3 regions of the Allobosea sp. RIT-PG3_2 genome follow, and region 2 is predicted to be linked to each of the others. Evidence: predicted binding sites of a transcription regulator. Region 2 holds the regulator's gene; each other region holds the start of a gene.
What was found. The regulator LexA, encoded in region 2, represses DNA repair genes until DNA is damaged. The targets are predictions, from matches to a motif close to TGTTCNNNNTGTGTTCNG.
Positions count from the first base shown of each region.

Region 1: the regulator LexA is predicted to act here: its motif matches at 2,739-2,756, upstream of AC2FAN_RS17750 (ATP-dependent helicase).
Region 3: the regulator LexA is predicted to act here: its motif matches at 1,501-1,518, upstream of AC2FAN_RS18065 (putative DNA modification/repair radical SAM protein).

Region 1 covers NZ_JBXWCA010000006.1:51,945-55,936, reverse strand. The annotation lists gene AC2FAN_RS17765 (BtaA family protein) at 1-312, opposite strand, end outside; gene msrB (peptide-methionine (R)-S-oxide reductase MsrB) at 512-946, shown strand; gene AC2FAN_RS17755 (acyl-CoA dehydrogenase family protein) at 1,006-2,655, opposite strand; gene AC2FAN_RS17750 (ATP-dependent helicase) at 2,771-3,992, shown strand, end outside.
Region 2 covers NZ_JBXWCA010000005.1:319,928-323,919, reverse strand. The annotation lists gene AC2FAN_RS17245 (molybdopterin molybdotransferase MoeA) at 1-986, shown strand, start outside; gene lexA (transcriptional repressor LexA) at 1,068-1,784, shown strand; gene AC2FAN_RS17235 (ComEC/Rec2 family competence protein) at 1,778-3,992, opposite strand, start outside.
Region 3 covers NZ_JBXWCA010000006.1:108,682-112,673, forward strand. The annotation lists gene AC2FAN_RS18055 (SNF2-related protein) at 1-1,232, shown strand, start outside; gene AC2FAN_RS18060 (hypothetical protein) at 1,249-1,407, opposite strand; gene AC2FAN_RS18065 (putative DNA modification/repair radical SAM protein) at 1,531-2,763, shown strand; gene AC2FAN_RS18070 (UdgX family uracil-DNA binding protein) at 2,760-3,992, shown strand, end outside.

The DNA.
Region 1 (3,992 bases), on a different contig from region 2:
GAGCGCGATATGCGCCCCGTTGAGGTCGACGGCACTCACGCGGACTGGCGCCGCCGTTAGATAGGAGAGGATGTTGCAGGACCCCGAGGCGATCGCCACGACGTGGTCGTCGGCCTTGAGCTGCAGCGCCGCCATGTCGACGACCGGGTCCTCCCAGATCTGCGGATAGACCAGACCCGAGAAGGCCCGCGCGAACAGCCATTCCAGCATGCCGGCCTTCGAGAGCGTCTTGCTGCGCCGGACCGCCGAGCCGAGCCCCGAACTGGTCATGCGGCGCGCGGCACGCGCCGTCTGTGTCGCTTGTTGCGTCACGGTTTCCTCCCTCTGCGGGTGGCGGGGCTGCTAGAGGAGTCGCGTGACGGTCAGGTGACGAAGCCCGCCAAAGTGCCACAGCATCGTGAAATAGCGGGGCAGGCCGAGGGGTGAAATCCGGCCGGCGAGTCGCCATATTGCGAGGCACGAGACGGATGGCGGCCCCACCGCCCGCTGAAAGGAGATCGCAATGGGTCTGATGAGCATGTTCGGCGAGCCGAAGAAGGCGGACGAAACCTTCCCGTTCCAGCTGACCGACGCAGAGTGGCGCGCGCGGCTGACGCCGGAGCAGTACCAGATCCTGCGCGGCCATGGCACGGAGCGGGCCGGCTCCTGCGCGCTCAACTTCGAGAAGCGCGCCGGCACCTTCTCCTGCGCCGGCTGCGGCCAGAAGCTGTTCAAATCCGGCAAGAAGTTCGAGAGCGGTACGGGCTGGCCGAGCTTCGACCAGCCGTTGGAAGGCGCGGTCGAGACCAGCGAAGACCGCAAGTTCGGCATGGTCCGCACCGAGGTGCATTGCGCCAATTGCGGCGGCCATCTCGGCCACGTCTTCCCGGACGGCCCGCCGCCCACCGGCCTGCGCTACTGCATCAACGGCGTGGCGATGAACTTCGAGGCGGCGGAAGCGGCTTGAAGCCTACTGCCGTCATTCCGGGCTCAGGCCTTCGGCCTGCCCCGGAATGACGGTGCGCTCTATGAAGCCCGTGGCACCGCCCTTCGCGCCAGCGCAGCCGCATCGACCGAAACCGGCAGATCGCCGAACTGCCCCGACCAGCCATCCCCGAGCCGCGTCGCGATGAAGGCATCCGCGACCTCCCCCGGAGCATGCCGCAACAGCAGCGAGCCCTGCAACAGCAGCGCCAGCCTCTCCGTCAGCCGCCGCGCCTGTCCCTCGTTGCGCATCAGCTCCGGCAGATCGCCCTCCAGCCGCTTCAGCGCCGCGTCATAGCGTCGATCCGCCCCGGCAGCCGTCAGCAACTCCGCCCGCAGCACATCCACCACCCCCTCCTCCCGCATCAGCGAGCGCAGCACGTCGAGGCAGATGACATTGCCCGAGCCCTCCCAGATCGCGTTGAGCGGCGCCTCCCTGTAGAGCCGCGCCATCGGGTTCTCCTCGATGAACCCGTTGCCGCCATGGCATTCCAGCGCCTCGGTGACGACGGCGGGCGCCCGCCGCGTGATCCAGTATTTCGCGATCGGCGCCCCGACCCGCGCCAGCAGGCGCTCGCTCTCGGACGTCTCCTGCCGGTCCAGCGCCGCAAAGAACCGGAATGCGAGCCAGGCGGCGGCCTCGGCCTCGATGGCGAGATCGGCGAGCACGTTCTGCATGATCGGCTGGTCGATCAGCGCCTTCTGGAAGGCGCGCCGGTGCTGCGCATGATGGGCCGCGAGCGACACCGCCATCCGCATCAGGCCGGAGGACGCCGCCGCGATGTCGAGCCGCGAATTATGGTTCATCGAGAGCCCGGTGCGGATGCCACGTCCCGGCTCGCCGATCAGGTGCCCGATGGCTCCCCGGAACTCGACCTCGGACGACGCATTCGAGCGGTTGCCGACCTTGTCCTTGAGCCGCTGGATCGCGACGCCGTTGCGCGCTCCGTCAGGCAGCCATCCCGGCACGACGAAGCAGGAGATGCCCTCCGCCGTCCGCGCCAGCGTCAGGAAGACGTCGGAATGCGGCACCGAGAAGAACCATTTCCGGCCATGCAGCGAGAATGTGCCGTCGCGATTATCCTCGGCCACCGTCTGTGTCTGGCGCAGATCCGAACCGCCTTGCGTCTCCGTCATCGCCGTGCCGACCGTCGCGCCGGTCTTCAGATGCGCTGGCCCCTGCCTCGGATCGTAACGGTTGGACGTAACGAGCGAACCCCACTGCTCCCAGAGCGCAGCATCCTGCTTCAGCACGGGCACAGCGGCATAGGTCATGCTGATCGGGCAGCAGATGCCGCTCTCCGCGCCGTACCAGAGATATTGCAGGGCGGCCCGCGCCACCTGCGCGCCGGGTTCGGGCTGGTTCCAGGCCAGCGCATGCGTCTCCTGCCCGATGGCAAGGCCCATCAGTTCATGCCAGGCCGGATGGAAGGCGATCTCGTCGATGCGGTTGCCGAAGCGGTCGAAGGCCCGAAGCTCCGGCGTATGGCGGTTGGCGAGATAGGCGAGCTCCTGCACGCGGCCGGAGCCGACCGTGCGCCCAGCCTCATGCAGCCGGGCGCTGGCCCAATCGGCACCGAAGACCGCGACGATGCGAGGCAGCACCGGATCGGCGGCGAAGACATCGTAATCCGCCAGCACAGGCACCTGATTGGTGACCTCCCAGCGCCCGTCGCTGCCATGCTCGACCATTGCTGCCACCTCCCTGTGGAACGGGATATAAAATGATCGCTCCGGCAGGGCGCAATCCTGACATCGACGCCCTATATTTGCCGGAGAACGAATCACGCACGAGCAGCTTAGACCCTTGTCCGATACCGACGCCTTTTCCGCTCCCTTGCCCCGCCCCGGCGGACTGGCCGCGCGCGCCGCGGCGCAGCCGGCGGCCGGCTATCTCGCGGGTCTGAACCCGGAGCAGCGCCAGGCTGTCGAGGCGACGGAAGGCCCGGTGCTCGTGCTCGCCGGCGCCGGCACCGGCAAGACCCGCGTGCTCACCACCCGCATCGGCCACCTCATCTCGACCAGCCGCGCCTACCCTTCCCAGATCCTCGCCGTCACCTTCACCAACAAGGCGGCGCGGGAGATGAAGGAGCGCGTCGCCCATCTCGTCGGCCCGGTCGCCGAGGGCATGCCCTGGCTCGGCACCTTCCACTCGATCTCGGCCAAGCTGCTGCGCCGCCATGCCGAGCTGCTCGAGCTGCGCAGCGACTTCACCATCCTCGACACCGACGACCAGATCCGCCTGATGAAGCAGGTGATCCAGGCCGAGGGCATCGACGAGAAGCGCTGGCCCGGCCGGATGCTGGCGGGCTTCATCGACAGCTGGAAGAACCGCGGCCTTAGCCCCAAGGACGTCGCGCCGGGCGAAGCCGCCGTCTTCGCCAACGGCAAGGGCGGCAAGCTCTACGCCGCCTATCAGGAGCGGCTGAAGGCGCTGAATGCCGTCGATTTCGGCGATCTCCTGCTGCACTGCCTGACGCTGTTTCGCGACTATCCGGACGTACTCCAGACCTATCACGACCGCTTCCGCTACATCCTCGTCGACGAGTACCAGGACACCAACACGGCGCAGTATCTCTGGCTGCGCCTCTTGGCGCAGGGCCGCCGGAACATCTGCTGCGTCGGCGACGACGACCAGTCGATCTATGGCTGGCGCGGCGCCGAGGTCGACAACATCCTGCGCTTCGAGCACGATTTTCCGGGCGCGACCGTGATCCGGCTGGAGCGCAACTACCGCTCGACCGGCCATATCCTCGCCACCGCCTCCAAGCTCATCGCCCGCAACGAGGGCCGCCTCGGCAAGACGCTGCGCACCGAGGATGAGCTCGGCGAGAAGGTCACCGTCACCGGCGCCTGGGACAGCCAGGAGGAAGCCCGCCTCGTCTCCGACGAGATCGAGGCGATGCAGTCCAAAGGCCAGGACCTCGGCCAGGCCGCGGTGCTCGTGCGCATCTCCGCGCAGATGCGCGAGATCGAGGAGCGCTTCGTCCAGGCCGGCGTGCCCTATCGCGTCATCGGCGGCCCGCGTT
Region 2 (3,992 bases):
CCGCCGCCGGCCGGGCTTTCGAGGGCGGCGTCGGGCCGGGCCAGGCAGTGCGGATCTTCACCGGCGCACCGATGCCGGCCGGCGCCGACACCATCCTGATCCAGGAAGATGCCGACGGCGTCGACAGCCCCGCGATCCGGGTGCGCGTGCCGCCGACCAAGGGCAAGTTCCTGCGCGCCGCCGGGCTCGATTTCCACGAAGGCGATGTCCTGTTGGCGGCCGGGCGCGTGCTCGACAGCGCCGCGCTCGGGCTCGCGGCGGCGATGGGGCATCCGGCTCTGCCGGTGCGGCGCAAGCCCCGCGTCGCGATCCTCGCCACCGGCGACGAATTGGTCGCTCCCGGCGAGCCCGTCGGGCGCGACCAGATCGTCGCCTCGAACTCGTTTTCACTCGCCGCGCTGGTCGAGAAAGCCGGTGGCGCTCCCCTCGATCTCGGTATCGCCCGCGACGATCATGCCGATCTCGCCGCCAAGATCGGACAGGCCGAGGCCGCCGATGCCGATGTGCTGATCACGCTCGGCGGCGCCTCCGTCGGCGCCCATGACCTCGTGCAGGAGGCTCTGACGCGGGCGGGCATGGAGCTCGGCTTCTGGAAGATCGCGATGCGGCCCGGCAAGCCGATGATGACCGGCCGGCTCGGCCGCATGGTCGTGGTCGGCCTGCCCGGCAATCCGGTCTCCTCGATCGTCTGCGGCCACCTTTTCGTGCTGCCGCTGATCGAGGCTTTGCTCGGCATGGCCGATGCGGATCGGGACCGGAGCATCCCGGCCGTCCTGGGACGCGACATGCCGGGGAATGACGAACGCGAGGATTATCTGCGTTCCGAGCTGGCGTTGACCCCGGAGGGATGGGTGGCGACGCCTTTCGGCCGGCAGGATTCCTCGATGCTCGGCACGCTGGCGCGAGCCCAGGCGCTGACGATCCGCCCCGCCTTCGCCGACGCGGCCAAAACGGGCGATCCCTGCCGGATCCTGCCGCTGCGGTAGGCCGCTTGCGGAACACAAGCAGAACGCGTATGGTGTTCGTGCTTTGTTTCGAATCTGCGCTTTGAGGGGCTGGCGGCAACCATGCTGACACGCAAGCAACACGAACTCCTGCGCTTCATCCAGGAACGCTTGCGCGAGAGCGGGGTGCCGCCCTCCTTCGACGAGATGAAGGACGCGCTCGATCTGCGCTCGAAATCCGGCATCCACCGGTTGATCATGGCGTTGGAGGAGCGCGGCTTCATCCGCCGCCTGCCCAACCGGGCGCGCGCGCTCGAAGTCATCAAGATGCCCGATGGTCTCGGCGCTCCGCAGCAGCGCCCCCGCTTCAGCCCGGCCATCGTCCAGGGCGGTCTCGGATCGCAGCCCAGCCTCGGCAAGCCACGCCCGGGTTCCGGAGCCGATGAGGACAGCCGTTCCTCCATCGCGATTCCGGTCATGGGGCGCATCGCCGCCGGCACGCCCATCTCGGCGATCCAGAGCCGCAGCCACACCGTCTCACTGCCGCCCGACATGCTCGGCTCCGGCGAGCATTACGCGCTCGAAGTGCGTGGCGATTCGATGGTCGAGGCCGGCATTCTCGACGGCGACACGGTCGTCATCCGCAGGCAGGACACGGCCAATACCGGCGATATCGTCGTGGCGCTGATCGACGACGAAGAGGCTACCCTCAAGCGGCTGCGCAAGCGCGGCTCCTCGATCGCGCTCGAAGCGGCGAACCCGGCCTACGAGACCCGCGTGCTCGGACCGGACCGGGTCAAGATCCAGGGCCGTCTCGTCAATCTGATGCGGCGCTACTGAAGCCGTTCGATGTCGGCGTCGCTGTCGACGGACACCGATGCCGGGTTGGTGGGCGGCTGATTGTTGGCCCGCGGCGCGGGCTGCGGCTGCTCGCGGCGGCGGCTCCAGGGACGGTCTGCGGCGCCCTGCTCCGAGACATGGCTGCTCCAGCCTGTCGCTGTTCGATAGAGCGAGGTCGCCCCGTCGCGGCTCAGCGCGCCACGGCTGATCAACCTCGCCTTGCAGGCGCCGCTCCAGGGAATCGCGGTGACGACGAGGTCGGCGCGGAGGCAGTCCTCGATGATTGCGAGCCGATCGCGCGTGTAAGACACGGTGCGCTGATCGGCCGTGCGGCCGATGCAGCCCAGGGTGTCGCAAACGATGCCGGCCCGCAGCGTCGGATCATCCGGCGAGCGGCTGTCACCATCGGACGCGAGCCATTGTTGCAAGACAAAGCGGCTGGGCTTTCCGGCGATGGCCAGCCGGCCATCGGCGCCGCGCAGCGCGAGGCCGGAGCCGTCGCGTTCGATCAGGATCTCCGGACGCTCGGGCTTGCCGGCGACGGCGACGCCGAACATCAGCGGGATGGCCGCGAGCCAGCGCCAGGCCGTTGTCCAGAGCGTCAGCCAGAGCAACGCCAGAACGAAGCAGACGAGCACGGCGGGACCGAAGGCCGCGATCATCACCGTTGAATGGTCGATGGCCGCGACCCAGTGCGCCACCTTCAGCACGACATCCGAGGCGAGCCCCATCAGCGCCCAGGCCGGCCAATCCAGCCCGAAGGGATAGGCCAAAACGCCGAAGACCGCCGCCGGCATGACGAAGAGCGAGACGAAGGGCAGCGCCATGGCGTTGCCGAGCAGGCCGAAGGGATTGAAGGTCTGGAAGTGATAGGCGCCGAAGGGCGCGGTCGCCGCCGTGGCGAGCAGGGTGGTGACGACGATGCCGAGCGCTGCGGTCCAGAGCGGGCCGACAGGCCAAGGCAGAACTGGCGGAGGCCGGGCACGGTCCCGCCGCTCCCAACGTTCGGCGAAGGCGATCAGTGCCGCGACCGCGCCGAAGGACATCTGGAAGCTCGGCCCGAGCAGCGCCTCGGGCTCGCGCAGCAGCACGATCATCGCAGCGAGCGCGAGGTTGCGCATGCTCAACGCCGCGCGGTCGACCAGGATGGCGCCCAGCATCACCAGCGTCATGATCAGCGAGCGTTCGGTCGCGACGTCACTGCCCGAGAAGATGCAGTAGGCGGTTGCACCGAGCATGGCGGCTACGGCGGCGAGCTTCTTGACCGGCCAACGCAATGCGATCGTCTGCGAGATCGCCAGCAGGGCTCGCACCAGCCAGAAGATCGTGCCGGCAGCGAGCACCATGTGGAGCCCCGAGATCGAGACGATATGGTAGATGCCGGCGGCGCGCAGGTCGTTGTTGGTCGCCTCGGTGATCAGCCCGCGCTTGCCCGTGACGAGCGCGGCCGCCACCGCGCCGCCCTGCCCGCCGCCGGCCTCGGCGATGCGCCGGGTCAGGGCGTTGCGGGCCTTGTCGATCGCCACATCGATCGCCAGACGCGTCGGCATCGGATAGGGCGGCGGCGCCAAAGCGAGCTTGCCGGATATGCTGCCGACAGCTCCGATTCCCTTGAAGAAGGCGTCGCGGCCGAAATCATAGCCGCCCGCCCGCGCCGGCCCCGGCGGAGGCAGCAGCCGGGCGGTCGCGACGATATGGTCCCCGGGCGCGACGGAGCCGGCGCGGATGTTGACGCGCACCCGTTTCGGGCGCTCACCCTCCGGCACGCCTGCGAGGTCGGTCACCAGCACGACGATGCGGGCGCCGTTGTCCCTTGCCTCCACCGTTTCGACATAGCCTGTCAGCTTGCCGATCCGCGGCCGCTCCAGCATCGGTGCTGATATGTCGGCAGTACGCCAGACCCCCGCCGCGAAGCCGGCAAAAGCCGCGGCTGTGGCGAGGCAAGCCATTGATGGGAGGCGATGGAAGCGCAGGGCAAAGGCAAGTCCGATGCTCAGGACGAGGCCAAGCAACGGCGCCCACAAAGCCGGCTCACGATCTGCCGCGAAATAAAACACGATGCCGGCGCCCATCGCCACGGGCAGCCACAGGAACGGGCGGCGGCGCTCGGCCTCCAGCGCGAGGGCACGGCCGAACTGCGCCTGCCAGCCCTGCAACCAGGCATCGAAGCGCACCGGCGCCAGCCAGGATGGCCGCAAACGCAGAGGC
Region 3 (3,992 bases), on a different contig from region 2:
CGAAGGGCGCGATCCCGCAATGGCGGCGCACAATGGCGCTGTCGGGTTTGCCGGCGAAGCGGGTGACGCTGATGAATTTCGAGAAGACGAAGTCGCTGCTCGCGCCGCCCACCGACAGCAAGAAGCGCTCGACGCGGGCCAAGAACAACGAGATCGCCAAGCACGGCAAGCCGAAGCGGACCTGGCCGCTGGTGGTGATCGACGAGGCGCACCGCATCCGCAACCCCAACTCGCAGCAGGGGCTGGTATGCCGACAAATGGCGGAGGCTGCCGATTTCACGATCTATATGAGCGCGACCGCAGGCCAGTCCCCGCATGAATTGTCCTATCTCGCGCCGCTATTGGCCAAGGCGGCGGGCATGCCATCAGCCGATCTCGACGGCTTCCGCCTGCTGATGAAGCGGCTGAAGATCGGCCGGGCGAAGGGCCGCTGGAAGAACTGGAGCTGGGAGCCGAACGAGGCCGACCGGAAGGCGATGGCCGATCTGCTCTATCGCGGCGCGAACGCCATTGGGCTGCGGCGCCGGCCGGAGGAGATCGCCGGCTGGCCGGAGGTGCAGCGCGAGCTTGCTCCCGTCGCGCTCGATACCGCCTCGCGCAAGCTCTACGACGCGACATGGCGCGAGTTCCGCAAGGAACTCGGCCTCGCCGGCGGCTCGACGCGCAAGCCTCAGGGCTGGGCGGCCGATCTGCGCTTCCGCCAGAAGGCGAGCCTGCTGCGCATCCCCGGTACCGCGGATTTCTGCGAAGACCTGCTTGGCAATGACGAGCAGGTCGCGATCTCCGTCGCCTTCCTCGAAACCAGCGCGATGCTGGCCGAGACGCTGCGCGGGCGCGGCTGGCGCACGGCCGAGATCAACGGAGGACATTCGGGCACGCAGAACGAGGAGACGCGCATCGCTTTCCAGACGGGGCAGCTCGATGCGGTGATCTTCACCGTCACCGAATCGATTTCGCTGCATCGCGGCGAGATGCCGGGCGGGGAGCGGGAGCGGGCGCTGGTGGTTCACGACATGCGCCACAGCGCGATCCAGCTCCAGCAGATCGAGGGGCGCTGCCATCGAGACGGCCAGCATGCGACGATCTTCTACGCCTATGCCGAGGACACGGTGGAGGAAGCCATCGCCGCGACCGTGATCCAGCGCATGGCTGCGATGGAGGGGCTCGCCGGGGACGATACGCGGATGCTGGAGGCGATTGCGGGAATCGTCGAGGGCAGGGCGGCCGCCTGAGCCACCCGAGGGCCGCTCAGTTGCGTGCGCGCTCGCCGAGTTCCTTGGCGCCCTCGACCGACGCACTCGTCAGCCGGACGATGCTGTTCCAGGCGTCACGCGTGTAGGCGCCCTGATGCACGACGGCGTCGTATCCGACGACCAGTATGATGATGACCAGCAGCAGGCGGAACACCGGACACTCCATGGGGTTTCCGCCGAACAACGCCCGCCCGCGCGACGCGGTTCCCGCTGCCGACAAAGCTTGCCAGAGGCGGAAGCCGTCTGATAGAACAAATAGTGAACATAAGGAAACGCCATGGCTCAGCTCACCACGATGGAGAAGCTCGAGATTCTGAGCGACGCCGCCAAATACGACGCGTCCTGCGCGTCGAGCAGCACGACGCGGCGCGATTCCCGCGACGGTCGCGGGCTGGGCTCGACGACGGGTTCCGGCATCTGCCATTCCTATGCGCCGGATGGCCGCTGCATCTCGCTGCTCAAGATCCTCCTGACCAATTTCTGCAGTTTCGACTGCGTGTTCTGCATCAACCGCTCGTCGAGCAATGTGCGCCGCGCCCGGTTCTCGGTGGAGGAGGTGGTGAAGCTCACGCTGAGCTTCTATCGACGGAATTACATCGAGGGGCTTTTCCTCTCCTCGGGCATCATCCGCTCTCCCGACTATACGATGGCCGAGCTCGTCCGCGTCGCCGAGACGTTGCGCCTGCAGAATGATTTCCGCGGCTACATCCATCTCAAGCTGATCCCCGGCGCCAGCCAGGAGCTGATCGAGCGGGCCGGGCGGTTCGCAGACCGGGTCTCCGTGAATGTCGAACTGCCCAGCGAGGCAGGTTTGGCGCGTTTTGCGCCGGAGAAGAGCGCCGTCGCCATTCGAAGCGCGATGGGCGGGCTCAAGCTGAAGATCGAGGAGGCCGCAGAGGAACGGGAGGCGAGCGCGAAGGCGCCGGCCTTTGCGCCTGCCGGGCAGAGCACCCAGATGATCGTGGGGGCCGACGGCGCGAGCGACGGGACGATCCTGAGGCGCAGCGCGCTGCTCTATGGAAGCTTTGGGCTGAAGCGGGTCTACTACTCCGCCTTCAGCCCAATCCCGGACGCCTCGCGGCAACTGCCCCTCATCGCGCCGCCGTTGATGCGCGAGCATCGGCTCTACCAGGCCGATTGGCTGACGCGCTTCTACGGCTTCGAGGCCGAGGAGATCATCGCGCAAGGGGAGATGCTCGACCTCGACATCGATCCCAAGCTCGCATGGGCCCTCAAACACCGGGCGCGCTTTCCCGTCGACGTCAACCGGGCCGACCGCGAAACGCTGCTGCGCGTTCCGGGGCTCGGAACCCGCAGCGTCGACCGCATCCTGACCTCCCGGCGCTTTCGGCGTCTGAGGCTTGAGGATGTCGGGCGGCTGACGCGTTCGCTCGCCACCATCCGCCATTTCATCGCAGCCGAGGGATGGTCTCCGGGCCGGAGCCTCGACCGTGAAGGGCTGCGGGAGCGGTTGTCGCCGCGGCCGCAGCAGCTCTCACTGTTCGCATGATCGCGGCGCGGCTTTCAGGGCCCGCCGACTTCGCAGGCTGGCGTGCCGAGGCGCGCCGGCTGGCGCAGGCGGGCGCAGCGCCCGAGGACGTGGAATGGAATTGGGGCGAAGGCGGGGGCGGCCTGTTTGGAGCCGGGGATGCGCTGGCACCGGCGCAGGCGCAGCCTTGCGATCTCACGGTGCCCAGGCGCTTCCTTGATCTGGCCGAGACGGTGATCTGCCACCGGGACGGTGGCCGCTTCGCCTTGCTCTACCGCATGCTGCTGCGCCTGCAGCAGGAGCCGGCGCTGCTCGACGACAGCGTCGATGCCGATGTCGCCCGGGCGCAGGCGATGGCGCGCTCGGTGCGGCGCGACCTTCACAAGATGACGGCTTTCGTCCGCTTCCGGGCGGTGGCCGGGGCGTGCGAGGACGGCCCTTTCGTCGCCTGGTTCGAGCCCGAGCATTTCATCCTGGCGCCCGCCGCCACCTTCTTCACCGCGCGCTTCGCGGCGATGTGCTGGTCGATCCTGACCCCGCAAGGCTCGCTTCACTGGGATGGCGAGACGCTGCTGCACGGTCCACCGGCCCGGCGAGCCGAGGTTCCCGATGACGACCGGATGGAGGATTACTGGCGCACCTACTACGCCAGCATCTTCAATCCCGCGCGTTTGAAGGTCAGGGCGATGCGGGCCGAGATGCCGATGAAGTATTGGCGGAACCTACCCGAGGCCGAACTGATTGCTCCCTTGATCGCCAGTGCGAACCGGCGGGCGGAGGAGATGGTGATGCGCACTCCGACAGAACCTCCGGAGCGACATATCAGGCAGGAGCGGCGGTCGTCTCAAGCGGATCAGCCGGCGAACGAAGCCGCGATCGCGTCATGGCAGGATGCGGCGGCAGTCGCGCAAGGCTGCACCCGCTGCGAGCTTCATTGCCATGCGACGCAGGTCGTGTTCGGGGAGGGGCCGCTCGACGCGCCGGTGATCTTCGTCGGCGAGCAGCCGGGCGATCAGGAAGACCTTGCCGGCAGGCCCTTCGTCGGGCTGGCTGGGCGGCTCTTCGATCAAGCTCTGGCCGAAGCCGGGCTCGACCGGCGGCGCGCCTATGTCACCAATGCGGTGAAGCACTTCAAATTCCAGTTGCGCGGCAAGCGCCGCATCCACGAGAAGCCGAATGTCGGCGAGATCAAGGCCTGCAAGTTCTGGCTCGATCTGGAGCGCGGCTTCGTCAAGCACGGGCTTGTCGTC